DNA from 3 places in the Agrobacterium sp. 22-210-1 genome. Region 1 is predicted to be linked to each of the others. Evidence: riboswitches for the same ligand, from Rfam matches in the RefSeq annotation. Region 1 holds a riboswitch; each other region holds the start of a gene.
The links. Region 1 has a riboswitch for thiamine pyrophosphate ahead of thiB (thiamine ABC transporter substrate binding subunit). Riboswitches for the same ligand answer to the same signal wherever they lie in the genome.
Positions count from the first base shown of each region.

Region 2: another riboswitch for thiamine pyrophosphate. It lies ahead of ACQZ5F_RS14355 (ABC transporter permease); the one in region 1 lies ahead of thiB (thiamine ABC transporter substrate binding subunit).
Region 3: another riboswitch for thiamine pyrophosphate. It lies ahead of thiC (phosphomethylpyrimidine synthase ThiC); the one in region 1 lies ahead of thiB (thiamine ABC transporter substrate binding subunit).

Region 1 covers NZ_JBNWCI010000004.1:196,926-200,870, forward strand. The annotation lists gene ACQZ5F_RS23085 (ABC-F family ATP-binding cassette domain-containing protein) at 1-838, shown strand, start outside; gene ACQZ5F_RS23090 (VOC family protein) at 930-1,322, shown strand; TPP riboswitch at 1,367-1,477, shown strand; gene thiB (thiamine ABC transporter substrate binding subunit) at 1,515-2,528, shown strand; gene thiP (thiamine/thiamine pyrophosphate ABC transporter permease ThiP) at 2,548-3,945, shown strand, end outside.
Region 2 covers NZ_JBNWCI010000002.1:296,778-300,722, reverse strand. The annotation lists gene ACQZ5F_RS14365 (hydroxyethylthiazole kinase) at 1-584, opposite strand, end outside; gene ACQZ5F_RS14360 (ABC transporter substrate-binding protein) at 581-1,531, opposite strand; gene ACQZ5F_RS14355 (ABC transporter permease) at 1,528-2,313, opposite strand; TPP riboswitch at 2,442-2,544, opposite strand; gene ACQZ5F_RS14350 (alpha-glucosidase) at 2,581-3,945, opposite strand, start outside.
Region 3 covers NZ_JBNWCI010000004.1:353,949-357,893, forward strand. The annotation lists gene ACQZ5F_RS23785 (acyl-CoA dehydrogenase family protein) at 1-463, opposite strand, end outside; gene ACQZ5F_RS23790 (acyl carrier protein) at 463-714, opposite strand; TPP riboswitch at 897-1,008, shown strand; gene thiC (phosphomethylpyrimidine synthase ThiC) at 1,103-2,926, shown strand; gene thiO (glycine oxidase ThiO) at 2,928-3,932, shown strand; gene thiS (sulfur carrier protein ThiS) at 3,901-3,945, shown strand, end outside.

The DNA.
Region 1 (3,945 bases):
CCAGCTTGAGCCCGATAGCGGCACGGTGAAACTTGGCACCAATCTGGAAATCGCGACGCTCGACCAAAAGCGTGAGGATCTCAATCCCAACGATACGCTCGCGCATTACCTGACTGACGGCCGCGGCGACAATCTGCTGGTCAATGGCGAAGTGAAGCACGTTACGGGTTACATGAAGGATTTCCTGTTCCAGCCGGAACAGGCCCGCACGCCGATCCGCAACCTCTCTGGCGGCGAGCGTGCCCGTCTTATTCTGGCGCGCATTCTGGCACGGCCGACCAACCTCCTGATCCTCGACGAGCCGACCAACGATCTCGATATCGAAACGCTTGATCTGTTGCAGGAAATCGTTGCGGGCTTTTCCGGCACGGTTATCCTCGTCAGCCACGACCGTGATTTTCTTGACCGTACCGTCACCTCCACCATCGCACCCGCCAATCCGGATCAGCCGGACGGACGCTGGATCGAATATGCCGGCGGTTATTCTGATATGATGGCGCAGCGCAAGGGCGCGGCAGATGAAAAACGCAAGGCGGAGAAACAGGAAAAGGCGAAGGCCGCACCTTCGACTTCCGCTTCGCAAGATCCTGCAAAGGCCAAGGGCAAGCTTTCGTTCAAGCAGAAATTCGCACTCGAAAATCTGCCGAAGGAGATGGAAAAAGCCCAGGGTGAGATCGCAAAACGCGAGCAGCGCATGGCCGATCCCGCGCTTTTCACCAAGGATCCAGCCACATTCAATACGCTGGCGCAGGAAATGACCAAGCTGCGTGAAAAGCTCGAAACCATGGAAGAAGAATGGCTGGAGCTGGAGATGCTGCGCGAGGAACTGGAAGGCTGAAGGGGATCGTCTTTTACTGATTGAACGGCATCCGCCTTTGACAGGGAGGCGGAATTGCCGTTTCCTGTGCGGGTTCGGAGGAGTTCAGAAAATGCGCATGATCTTCGTCAATCTGCCCGTCAAGAATATCGAGACATCGAGAGACTTCTTCACGGCGCTGGGTTTCAGCTTCAATCCGGAATATTCCGACGATCGCACGCTCTGCATGATCGTGGAGGAGAACATCTTCGTGATGCTGCTCCAGGAAGAGCGTTTTCGCGATTTCATCAATGGCGATATCGCCGATGCGAAGAGTAGCACCGAAGTGCTGACCTGTCTTTCCGCCGGAAGCCGCGAGGAAATCGACCGGATGATCGCAACTGCGCTTGCCTCCGGTGGCAGCGGCTGGAAACCCGTTCAGGATCACGGCTTCATGTATGCCGGCAGTTTTCAGGATCCGGATGGTCACGTCTGGGAACTGGTGCATATGACGGCGCAGGGCTGACGGCACTGTCTTGCCAATCGCAGACGGCGGGACTACACCATCATCTTGATCTAACGGGGTGTCTTTTGTGCTTGCGTGCAAAAGGCTGAGAGGCTTGCCAACCCGAAGAACCTGATCCGGTTCATACCGGCGGAGGGATTAGACGGCTTTAAGGCAGGCGGCTATTTCCCTTTTTGTTTTGAGGAGATACCCGTGCGCCGTCGTCTTTTCCTGAATTCCCTCGTCGCCGCCTCCGTGTTTCTGCCCGGCCTTGCCGTCGCGCAGGACAAGCAGGAGCTGACTGTCTACACCTATGAGAGCTTCGTGTCCGAATGGGGACCCGGTCCGAAGGTCAAGGAAGCCTTCGAGAAGGTTTGTGGTTGCACGGTCAATTTCGTCGGCGTGGCGGATGGTGTGGCGCTGCTCAACCGCCTGAAACTTGAAGGGGCTGGGTCCAAGGCGGATGTTGTCATCGGTCTCGACACCAACCTCGTCGCAGAAGCGAAACAGACCGGCCTTTTCGATGTCAGCGGCATCGATACCTCGGCGGCCAAGGTGCCGGGCGGCTATGAGGACGAGGTTTTCGTCCCCTATGATTATGGGCATTTCGCGATCATCTATGACACGCAGACGGTAAAAAACCCGCCGACGAGCTTGAAGGAACTGGTGGAAGGCGATCCTTCACAGAAGATCGCCATTCAGGACCCGCGCACCTCCACGCCGGGGCTTGGGCTACTTCTCTGGGTGAAATCGGTATATGGGGACAAGGCCCCGGAAGCATGGGCGAAGCTCAGGAAACGCATCCTGACTGTCACACCGGGCTGGTCGGAATCCTACGGTCTCTTCACCAAGGGTGAGGTGCCGATGGTGCTTTCCTACACCACATCGCCCGCCTATCACATGGTCGCCGAGAAGACGGACCGTTATCAGGCCGCGGCTTTTTCCGAAGGACATTACATCCAGATCGAAGTGTCCGGCCTTCTCAAAAACGCGCCGCACAAGGAATTGGCAAAGCAGTTTCTTGCTTTCACGCTCACATCAGGTTTTCAGGATGCGATCCCCGAAAACAACTGGATGATGCCGGTTGCGGCGACATCGAAGCCTTTGCCCGAGGCGTTTTCCAAACTCGTCGTGCCGCAGAAGACCTTCCTTATGGACCCGGAAGAGGTGGCGAAGAACCGCAAAGCCTGGGTCGACGAATGGCTTGCCGCCATGAGCATGAATTGAGGAAAAGGCACACCTACCCATGATGCTGCGTCGCGATTACCGGCGATCCGTTGTTTTCGGGACGGCGGCCTTTACCGCCGTTTTCCTGTTCATGGCGCTCGCCGTTGCGGCCCTCCTGTCTTTTGACGTCGGCGCATCCGCTGCCAGCATCATGGATGCCTATACGCTGCGTATCCTTCGCTTCACGCTTTATCAGGCAACACTTTCCACCTTCTTGTCCATTGTTCTCGGCCTGCCGGTGGCGTTGGCGCTTGCGCGGCGACGCGACTTTCCGGGGCGTATATGGATCATCCGGCTGATGGCGGTGCCGATGGGTTTGCCGGTGATCGTCGGCGCCTTAGGCATCATCGCCATATGGGGCAGGCAGGGCGTTTTGAATACGGCTCTCGTTTTTGCCGGCGCGGAGCAACCCTTCAGCATTTACGGCCTTTCCGGGATTCTTATCGCCCACGTGTTCTTCAATCTGCCGCTGTGCGTGCGGCTGATGCTGGCCGGGCTGGAACGCATTCCGGGCGAATACTGGCGCATGGCGGCAAGCCTCGGCATGGGGCCGGTTTCGACGTTCCGCTTCATCGAATGGCCGGCGATTTCGCGGCTTGTTCCCGGCATTGCCGGACTTGTCTTCATGCTGTGCGCCACCAGCTTCACGCTTGTGCTGCTGCTTGGTGGCGGCCCGGCGGCCACGACGCTGGAGGTGGCGATCTATCAGGCGCTGCGGTTCGATTTCGATCCGCAGCGGGCGATTGCGCTTTCAGTTTTACAGATTGTCCTTACCGCAATCCTGCTCGGCCTTCTTGCCTTTCTGCCATCGCCGGAAGCGGAAATCGCCTCGCTTGGGCGGCCCCTTCGCCGCTTCGATGGCAAAGGGGCTGGTGCACGTCTTTGGGATGGGGCGGCAATCAATCTTGCGGTTCTGCTGATCGGCCTGCCGCTTGTCGCGATAGCCGTCTCGGGGTTGAAGGCCGACCTGCCGCGTCTGCTTATCACGCCGATCTTCCTGCGCGCGGCTTTCACCAGCCTTGCCATTGCTGCACTCTCCGCAACTCTCGTCGTGCTCTGCTGTTTTGCGATTATCGGTGCACGTCAGGCCGTTGGTTCACGGCGGCAGGCGGTTCAGCCGTTGCGCTTTCTATCCGCCACGCTCGGCGCGGGGTCTTCGCTTGTGCTGCTGGTGCCGCCTGTTGTGCTCGGAAGCGGATGGTTTCTATTGTTACGGCCCCTCGGTGATGTCAGCATTTATGCGCCGGTTCTCGTGGCGATCATCAATATGCTGATGGCGCTGCCGCTTGCCATGCGGGTGTTGGAGCCGGCGTTTAACAGCCATTTTCTGCGCACCGGCCGGCTCTCCACCAGCCTCGGGTTGCAGGGGATGGCGCGGTTGAGATTTGCGGATCTGCCGGTTTTGTGGCGGCCGCTG
Region 2 (3,945 bases), on a different contig from region 1:
GCAGCCGTCAGCGCATCCTTCTCCACGGCCATGAAAGCGGCGATGATGCCGCCCGAGAGGCAACCTGTGCCGGTCACCTTCGCCATCCATGGATGACCGTTGACGATCCTGACGCGACGGGTCGTGTCGCGGAGATGATCGACCGGTCCGGTTTCGATCCGCACCGCGTCAGGCACATTGCCGATCAGGCTCATCTCGGCGCGGTTACCGCGCACGATGGTGGGGGAAAGGGCGATGAGTTCGCGGGCAAATTCCAGACGGGACGGCGAGTAGTCGCAATGTACCGGGTCGACGATCCACGGCTTGCCGGATGCATTGGCGATCTCGATTGCCAGCCGGATGACCTTGCGCCGCTCGGCATCCAGCGTGCCGAGATTGACGGTCAGTGCATCGGCCTTGGTGACGAAGCTCTCTATTTCTTCCAGAGAAGTGGTCATCGAGGGAATGCCACCGACGACGGTGATGCCGTCGGCGGTGAATTTTTGCACCACGGTGTTCATCAGGCAATGCACGCGCGGGCGCGTCTTGCGCACCCGCTCCAGAATGTCGGCGGCTTTTGCCGCTGTCGGAAAAGTGCCAGTCATGGCTGTTGCAGCTCCACGGCGATATCGTCTGCCTTCGGTGCCTGTTTGATCAGTTGCATATCCCGCATGAACTCACCGAAACGGACATAACGGCTGCGGTCGAGTGCGGCGGGGCGCTTGGCGAAACGCGGCAACGTGTCGAAGAAAGCCTGCTTGTTCAGCGCATCGTCAAGGTTCGGATAGGCCCTGATGAAAAGCTGCCAGGATTCCTGCGGGTGGTTGGTGATGAAGATCGCGGCCTGCTCCACGGCAGAGAGGAAACGCGGCAGGCGGCTGTCTTTTGCGAGATCGCGATGGGTGACGAAGATCAGCTCGTCATAGGCCGGCACGCCATGCTCCTCCGGGAAGAACGAGCGGCCTTCATGGCCTTCGAGCTTCATCTGCGTCAGTTCGAAATTACGGAAACCACCGAGCGTCGCATCCACTTTGCCGGCGATAAGCGATGGCGAGAGCGAGAAATTGACGTTGATGAGTTCGACGTCATCCTTCGTCAGCCCGTCCTTTTCCAGCATGCGCTTCAGCATCGCATCTTCAAAACCGGAAACGGAAAAACCGACCTTCTTGCCCTTCAGGTCTTTCAGGCTTTTGATCGGCCCGTCGGCCAGAACCGTGACGGTGTTGAGCGGGGTTTCGACCAGCGTGCCGAAACGCACGAGCGGCAGGCCGGCATCGTGATCGAGATAGAGGTTCGGCTGGTAATGCACGCCGATATCGGCCTGTTTCGCCGAGACGAGACGAGGCACGGCGGAAGGATCGGCCGGCGGCACCAGCTCGACTTCCAGCCCAGCCTCGGTAAACAGGCCGCGCTCTTTCGCGATCACCATCGGCGCATGATCAGGGTTTACGAACCATTCGAGCAACACGGTAAGCTTGTCGGCTGCCTGCGATTGCATGGGGGCAAGCGCGGTTGTTGCGGCGATGATGAGGGAAAGAAGCGTTCGTTTCATGGTGCCGAAAGTCTCCGTAAATATCTGAGAGGAATGGTATGTTCTGTTTCCTTGGCCCAGGGGGCCAGATTGGCGGTCGCCCAGTCGACGATGAGCCGCAGCAGCACCGCCATGACGGCGAGAATGGCCATGGCGGCAAACATCGTGTCGGTCTGCATACGGGCATTGGACTGGATCATGACGAAACCGAGCCCGGCTGATGCGCCCACCCACTCGCCAATGACGGCGCCAAGCGGGGCGAGCGGGGCGGCCACCCTCAGCCCGGAAATGAGCGATGGCAACGCCAGCGGCACGCGCAGCCGCGTGAGGATCTGCCAGTGGCTCGCCTCCGTCAGCGAGGCGGCATCGAGAATGGCGCGATCCGTGCGGTTCAGGCCATCGGTGAAGGAGGAGGCGACCGGAAAGAAGATGATGATCGCGGTCATCACCACTTTCGAGGCCATGCCGAAACCGAACCAGAGCACGAGGATGGGGGCGAGCACGAAAACCGGAAACGCCTGCAGCACGAGAACCATGGGCCAGACGAGACGGCCAAGACGCGGGATGGCGGCGACTGTAAAGGCAACGAGGATGCCGGCGGCGATGCCTGCCGCAAGCCCGAACGCCATTTCGCCTGATGTCACCATGGCCTGCCCGAACAGGAAGCCGGGCTGGCGCCAGAAGGCGGCGGCGACATCGGCTGGCGACGGCAGGATATAGCGCGGCGGCGCAAACAGCCACGTGCCTGCCTGCCAGAGAAGCAGCAGAAGGCCGATACCGTTCAATGCATGGGTGGCACGCATGAGCCGGACCTCAGACGCAAACGCACCATGTGCGAAGGACAGAAGGTTTCAGCATCATCATTCGGTCTCCAGATGTGACAATCACGGAGATCATGGCCAAGCGGAGAAGAGAAAGGGCAGCGCCTGAAGGGTGCAACAGTTTCCGTTCCTACGCCGGCATGACCCGGATCAGGTTCAAGGGTCCGGCTCATCGCCATCTCAGCACCGTCAGGTGCTCCCCTCGGAATGGGTCGGAAACTGTCGCTTTTTTAGCTGGCTGTCAACGGCTCAGATGCTGCGAAGCTGTTCAAACAAGGAGACGTGACCGCTCTCGGCACGATAGAACACAGCAGGCTGGCCGAGTGGCGCTTCGATGGTGATCTCACGCCCGCCGGAATGACGTGCGCCGCTCCACAGGTGCACCCATTCTTCGTTGCCGGGAAGATAGAGCGTGCGTTGCGTTTCGCCGGCTTTCCAGACCGGTGCGACCAGCATGTCGGCTCCATAGAGATAGCAGTCCTGAATGGCGTAGGTCTGCCGGTCATCCTCGTAATGCAGGAAAAGCGGCCGCTGCACCGGCAGACCGGTTCTGGCCGCCTCGGCGGAGAGCGATTTCAGATAGGGGGCGAGCGCGACATAGATCGCCGTCATGCGGGCGAAATGGCCAAGCACCGTTTCGTCCTGGTCGATCTGGAGATTGTCGCGCGGGCGGTTGCCCTCATGCGTGCGCATGACGGGGGTGAAGGCGGCCATCTCCGTCCAGCGCATGATGAGTTCCGCCGTCCTCACATTACCGAACAGGCTGGTGTATCCGCCAATATCCGAATGGTGATAGGCGTTGCCCATGAGGCCGGAGGAGAGCGCGCCGCAGATGACGGTGACAAGCCCGTCGTGGCGGGAGAAATCCACCGACTGATCGCCGCCCCAGATGAGCGGGCAATGGGCCTGCACACCGGTGAAGCCTGCGCGCATGAAAAACAGCGCCTCACCCGTCTTGCCCCGGCTTTCGACGGCCTTCGCGTTAACCTCGGCCCAGAGGGTGGGCCAGGCATTGTGCATCAGCTTGGCATCGACGCCGTTGGAGAGGTTGATGTCGATCGGCAGATATTCGCCGAAATCGGCCATCCAGCCGGAGAGGCCGAAATCCAGCATGTTCCTGCCGATGATCTCTTCGGCAAACCACTCGGCGGCGGCGGGATTGGTGAAATCGACCACGCCGCAGTCGAATTCGCCGAAATCCACCAGCGCCGTCTTGCCGTCCGCACCGGTGGCGAAATAACCGGCCTCTTCCGCGACAGGGAAAAGCGGTCCATCGACGCAGAGGTAAGGGTTCACATAACCGAGAAAGCGAATGTTGTGATCGGCAAGCTCGGCGATCTTCTGGCGCAGATGCGGGTAGCGGGTCTCATTGGCCTGCCAGTCCCAGAAGAGGCGCGCGCCGAAGGATGTCTGGCGAAGTCCAACCCAGTCCTCGCACCAGAGGCCGGAAACCTTCGTGCCGGCTGCGCGAATTTTCTCCAATCGGGCAAAGGAGTTGACGCCGTCCTTTAATCCGATGATCGCGCCATTATAGACCCATTCCGGCAATTCCGGCTGGCGTCCGAACCGCAGCGAAAGGGCGGAAACGATCTCGGCGAAACTCTCGCCGCTGAA
Region 3 (3,945 bases), 160 kb from region 1:
CGGTGGCATCCTTTTCCAGCCGGCAAAAGTCGCCTTCGACCTCGATCGCGCAGATGGAGTTGCGCAGATTGCCGCCAATGCCGCCTTCGGTGGTGGCGGAGCCGAGCAGAAGCTGTTCGCTGGCGATGCGTTGCATGAACTCCGCATGCCACGCGCTTGCCTCGCCGTGTTCCACCAGGCTGGACAGCTTGATATGATGCATGGCGAAAATCATTGCGGTTGCCGAACAGGCCTGGCCGAGCCGGGCGCAGATATCGGCGATTTGCTGCAGGGATGCGCCTTCGCCGCCGAGGGAGGCGGGGACCTGGATGCCCAGCAGGTGTTCCTGCCGCAATGCATCGACAGCTTCCTGCGGGAAGCGGCCGGTGACATCCACTTCGTCTGCATGTTTGGCGGAAATGGTCGCGACACGGCCCGCGCGCGCGGACAGCGTTTCATCCTGCGGCGCTACGGTCACGTTCATCAGGCAGCCTCTTTACCATCCAGAATGAGCTTAACGGTGTCTTCAATGGCCTTGATGCTGGCGAAGGACTTGCGGTTCAGCAGATTGTCGGGAAACTCGATATCGAATGCTTCTTCGATACCCAGCATCAATTGCACCGATGCAAAGGAAGAAAGGCCTGCCGCATAAAGATCTGCTTCATCTGCAATCGTATCGACGGGGGTGGGAAGCTGGCCGAATTTTGCCAGTATTTCACGAATAGTCGCATTCATTCCGACGTATCTCCAATGAAATTAACATTAGGAAGGTTTGTGCTTATCGTTATGTCGCAAACGATAATATTCACCTAAACCGTTAGGTTAATTACAACTAACGGCAGCATGCGCCATTCCCGCACCTTTGCCAAGCGTTGATCGGCGGCCTTGACAAAAGGCGGCGGGTGTTTTTTCCTGTGGCCATTCACCAGGGGTGTCCCGTCAAGGGGCTGAGATTCTGCTTTCATGCGCAGTGACCCGTTGAACCTGATCCAGTTCATACTGGCGTAGGGACGGTGCAAAGACCGACGGTCGGCTGGCGTGTGCAATGCGCTGTCGGCGCTGCGGTATTTTCCATCATTCCGGCTCGAACTGGGTCTCCACTGTCAAACTTTGGAGCCTCAAGATGAATATCGCTGCCAAGAATCTTCCGCTTTCGGTCACCACCGGACCGCATGCTGCTTCCACGAAAATCCACAAGCCAGGGATACTGCATCCGCACATCCGTGTGCCGATGCGCGAGATCGCCGTGCACCCGACAGCCGGCGAACCGCCAGTGACGGTTTACGATTCCTCCGGCCCCTATACCGATCCCACACATCCCGTTCTGATTGAAAAGGGTCTGCCGCGACTGCGCCACGACTGGGTCATGGCGCGCGGCGATGTCGAGACTTATGAAGGGCGGCACGTCAAGCCGGAGGATAACGGCTTTGCCACCGGCGAGCGCCTGACGCCCGAATTTACCGTGCGCCATCAGCCACTCAGGGCGACGGCCGGCAAGGCGGTGACACAGCTTGCTTATGCGCGGGCCGGCATCATTACGCCGGAAATGGAATTCATCGCCATCCGCGAAAATCTCGGGCGCGAGGCGGCAAAGGAGAAGTTGGTCCGCGATGGTGAGAGCTTTGGTGCACATATACCTGACTACGTGACGGCGGAATTCGTTCGGCAGGAAGTGGCGTCGGGCCGGGCCATCATCCCCGCCAATATCAATCATTCGGAACTCGAGCCGATGATCATCGGCCGCAATTTTCTGGTGAAGATCAACGCCAATATCGGCAATTCCGCCGTCACCTCCTCCATGGCGGAAGAGGTGGAGAAGATGGTCTGGGCGATCCGCTGGGGTGCGGATACCGTCATGGACCTTTCCACCGGGCGCAACATTCACAATATCCGCGAATGGATCATCCGCAATTCGCCGGTGCCGATCGGCACAGTGCCGCTTTATCAGGCGCTGGAGAAGGTCAATGGCATTGCCGAGGATCTGAATTGGGAGGTGTTTCGCGACACCCTGATCGAACAGGCGGAGCAGGGCGTGGATTATTTCACCATCCATGCCGGCGTGCGGCTGCATTACATTCCGCTCACCGTCAACCGCGTCACCGGCATCGTCTCGCGTGGTGGCTCGATCATGGCCAAGTGGTGTCTGCATCATCATCGCGAAAGCTTCCTTTATGAGCATTTCGATGAGATTTGCGATATCTGCCGGGCTTACGATGTCTCCTTCTCGCTGGGCGATGGCTTGCGTCCCGGCTCGATTGCCGATGCCAACGACGCCGCACAGTTCGCGGAGCTGGAAACGCTGGGCGAGCTGACACAGATCGCCTGGGCGAAAGATTGCCAGGTGATGATCGAAGGCCCTGGTCATGTGCCGATGCACAAGATCAAGGAGAATATGGACAAGCAGCTGAAGACCTGCGGCGAGGCGCCCTTCTATACGCTTGGACCGCTGACCACCGATATCGCACCCGGTTACGACCACATCACGTCAGGTATCGGTGCGGCGATGATCGGCTGGTTTGGCACGGCGATGCTTTGCTACGTCACGCCGAAGGAACACCTCGGCCTGCCGGATCGTAACGATGTGAAGGTCGGTGTCATCACCTACAAGATCGCCGCCCATGCTGCCGATCTTGCAAAGGGGCATCCGGCTGCGCAGGTGCGGGATGATGCGCTGTCACGCGCAAGGTTCGAGTTCCGCTGGGAGGATCAGTTCAATCTGTCGCTGGACCCGGATACGGCGCGGTCCTTCCATGACGAGACCCTGCCGAAGGAGGCGCACAAGGTTGCGCATTTCTGCTCCATGTGCGGGCCGAAATTCTGCTCGATGCGGATTTCCCACGATATCCGCGCCGAGGCGCAGAAAGAGGGGCTGGAAGCGATGGCCGCCCGCTTCAAGGAAGGCGGCGAGCTTTATATGCCGCTGCCGACGCCTGCAAATGCCGAATAAAATGCGCGTGCTTGTCAAGGGAACGGGGGTCGCCGGATTGACGGCGGCCTTCGAACTGGCGCGGAGCGGCGTTACTGTCGAGGTGTCGGAGCGCAATGCCGAGCCTTCTCGCGGGGCGTCGTTCTACGCGGGCGGCATGCTGGCGCCCTGGTGCGAGCGTGAAAGTGCTGAAGAGGTGGTTCTGAAGCTCGGCCGGGCCGCGCTCGACTGGTGGGACGAGGCGACCTCCGGCCTGGTGGTCCGCAACGGCACGCTGGTCGTCGCACCCGTCCGTGACAAGGCGGAGCTATCGCGCTTTGCATCGCGGACCAGCGGCTATTGCTGGGTGGATGAAGGCGAAATCGCCGATCTGGAGCCCGATCTTGCCGGCCGGTTCCGGTCCGGACTTTATTTCCCGGGCGAAGGGCATCTCGATCCGCGCCTTGCTCTGAAATCGCTGCATGAGCGGCTTTGCGCGATGGGTGTGCAGTTCCATATGGGTGTTCCTTTGGATGAACAGCGGTTCGACCGGGTGGTGGATTGCACCGGATCTGCGGCGGTGGGGGAGATTTGCAACCTTCGCGGCGTGCGGGGAGAGATGCTTTATCTCGCCACCCGTGACATTTCTTTCTCCCGTCCCGTCCGACTGCTGCATCCGCGCATACCGCTTTACATCGTGCCGCGCGAGCCTGGCCGCTTCATGGTGGGCGCGACGATGATCGAGACGGAGGAGACCGGGGCGATTTCCGCCCGTTCGATGATGGAATTCCTCAATGCCGCCTATGCCGTGCATCCGGCCTTTGCGGAAGCGCAAATCATCGAGACCGGCACGGGCGTGCGCCCGGCCTATCCCGACAATCTGCCTGATGTCACGCAAGACGGCGGGACCATCTTCATCAACGGCGCGTACCGGCACGGCTTTCTGCTCTCGCCGGCGATGGCGCGCAAGGCGGTTGAGATCGTCTGCCAAACTCTTATTCAAAAGGAAAAGGATCATGAAACTTCTGGTGAATGGCGACGAGCTTGATCTTGCCGCCGAG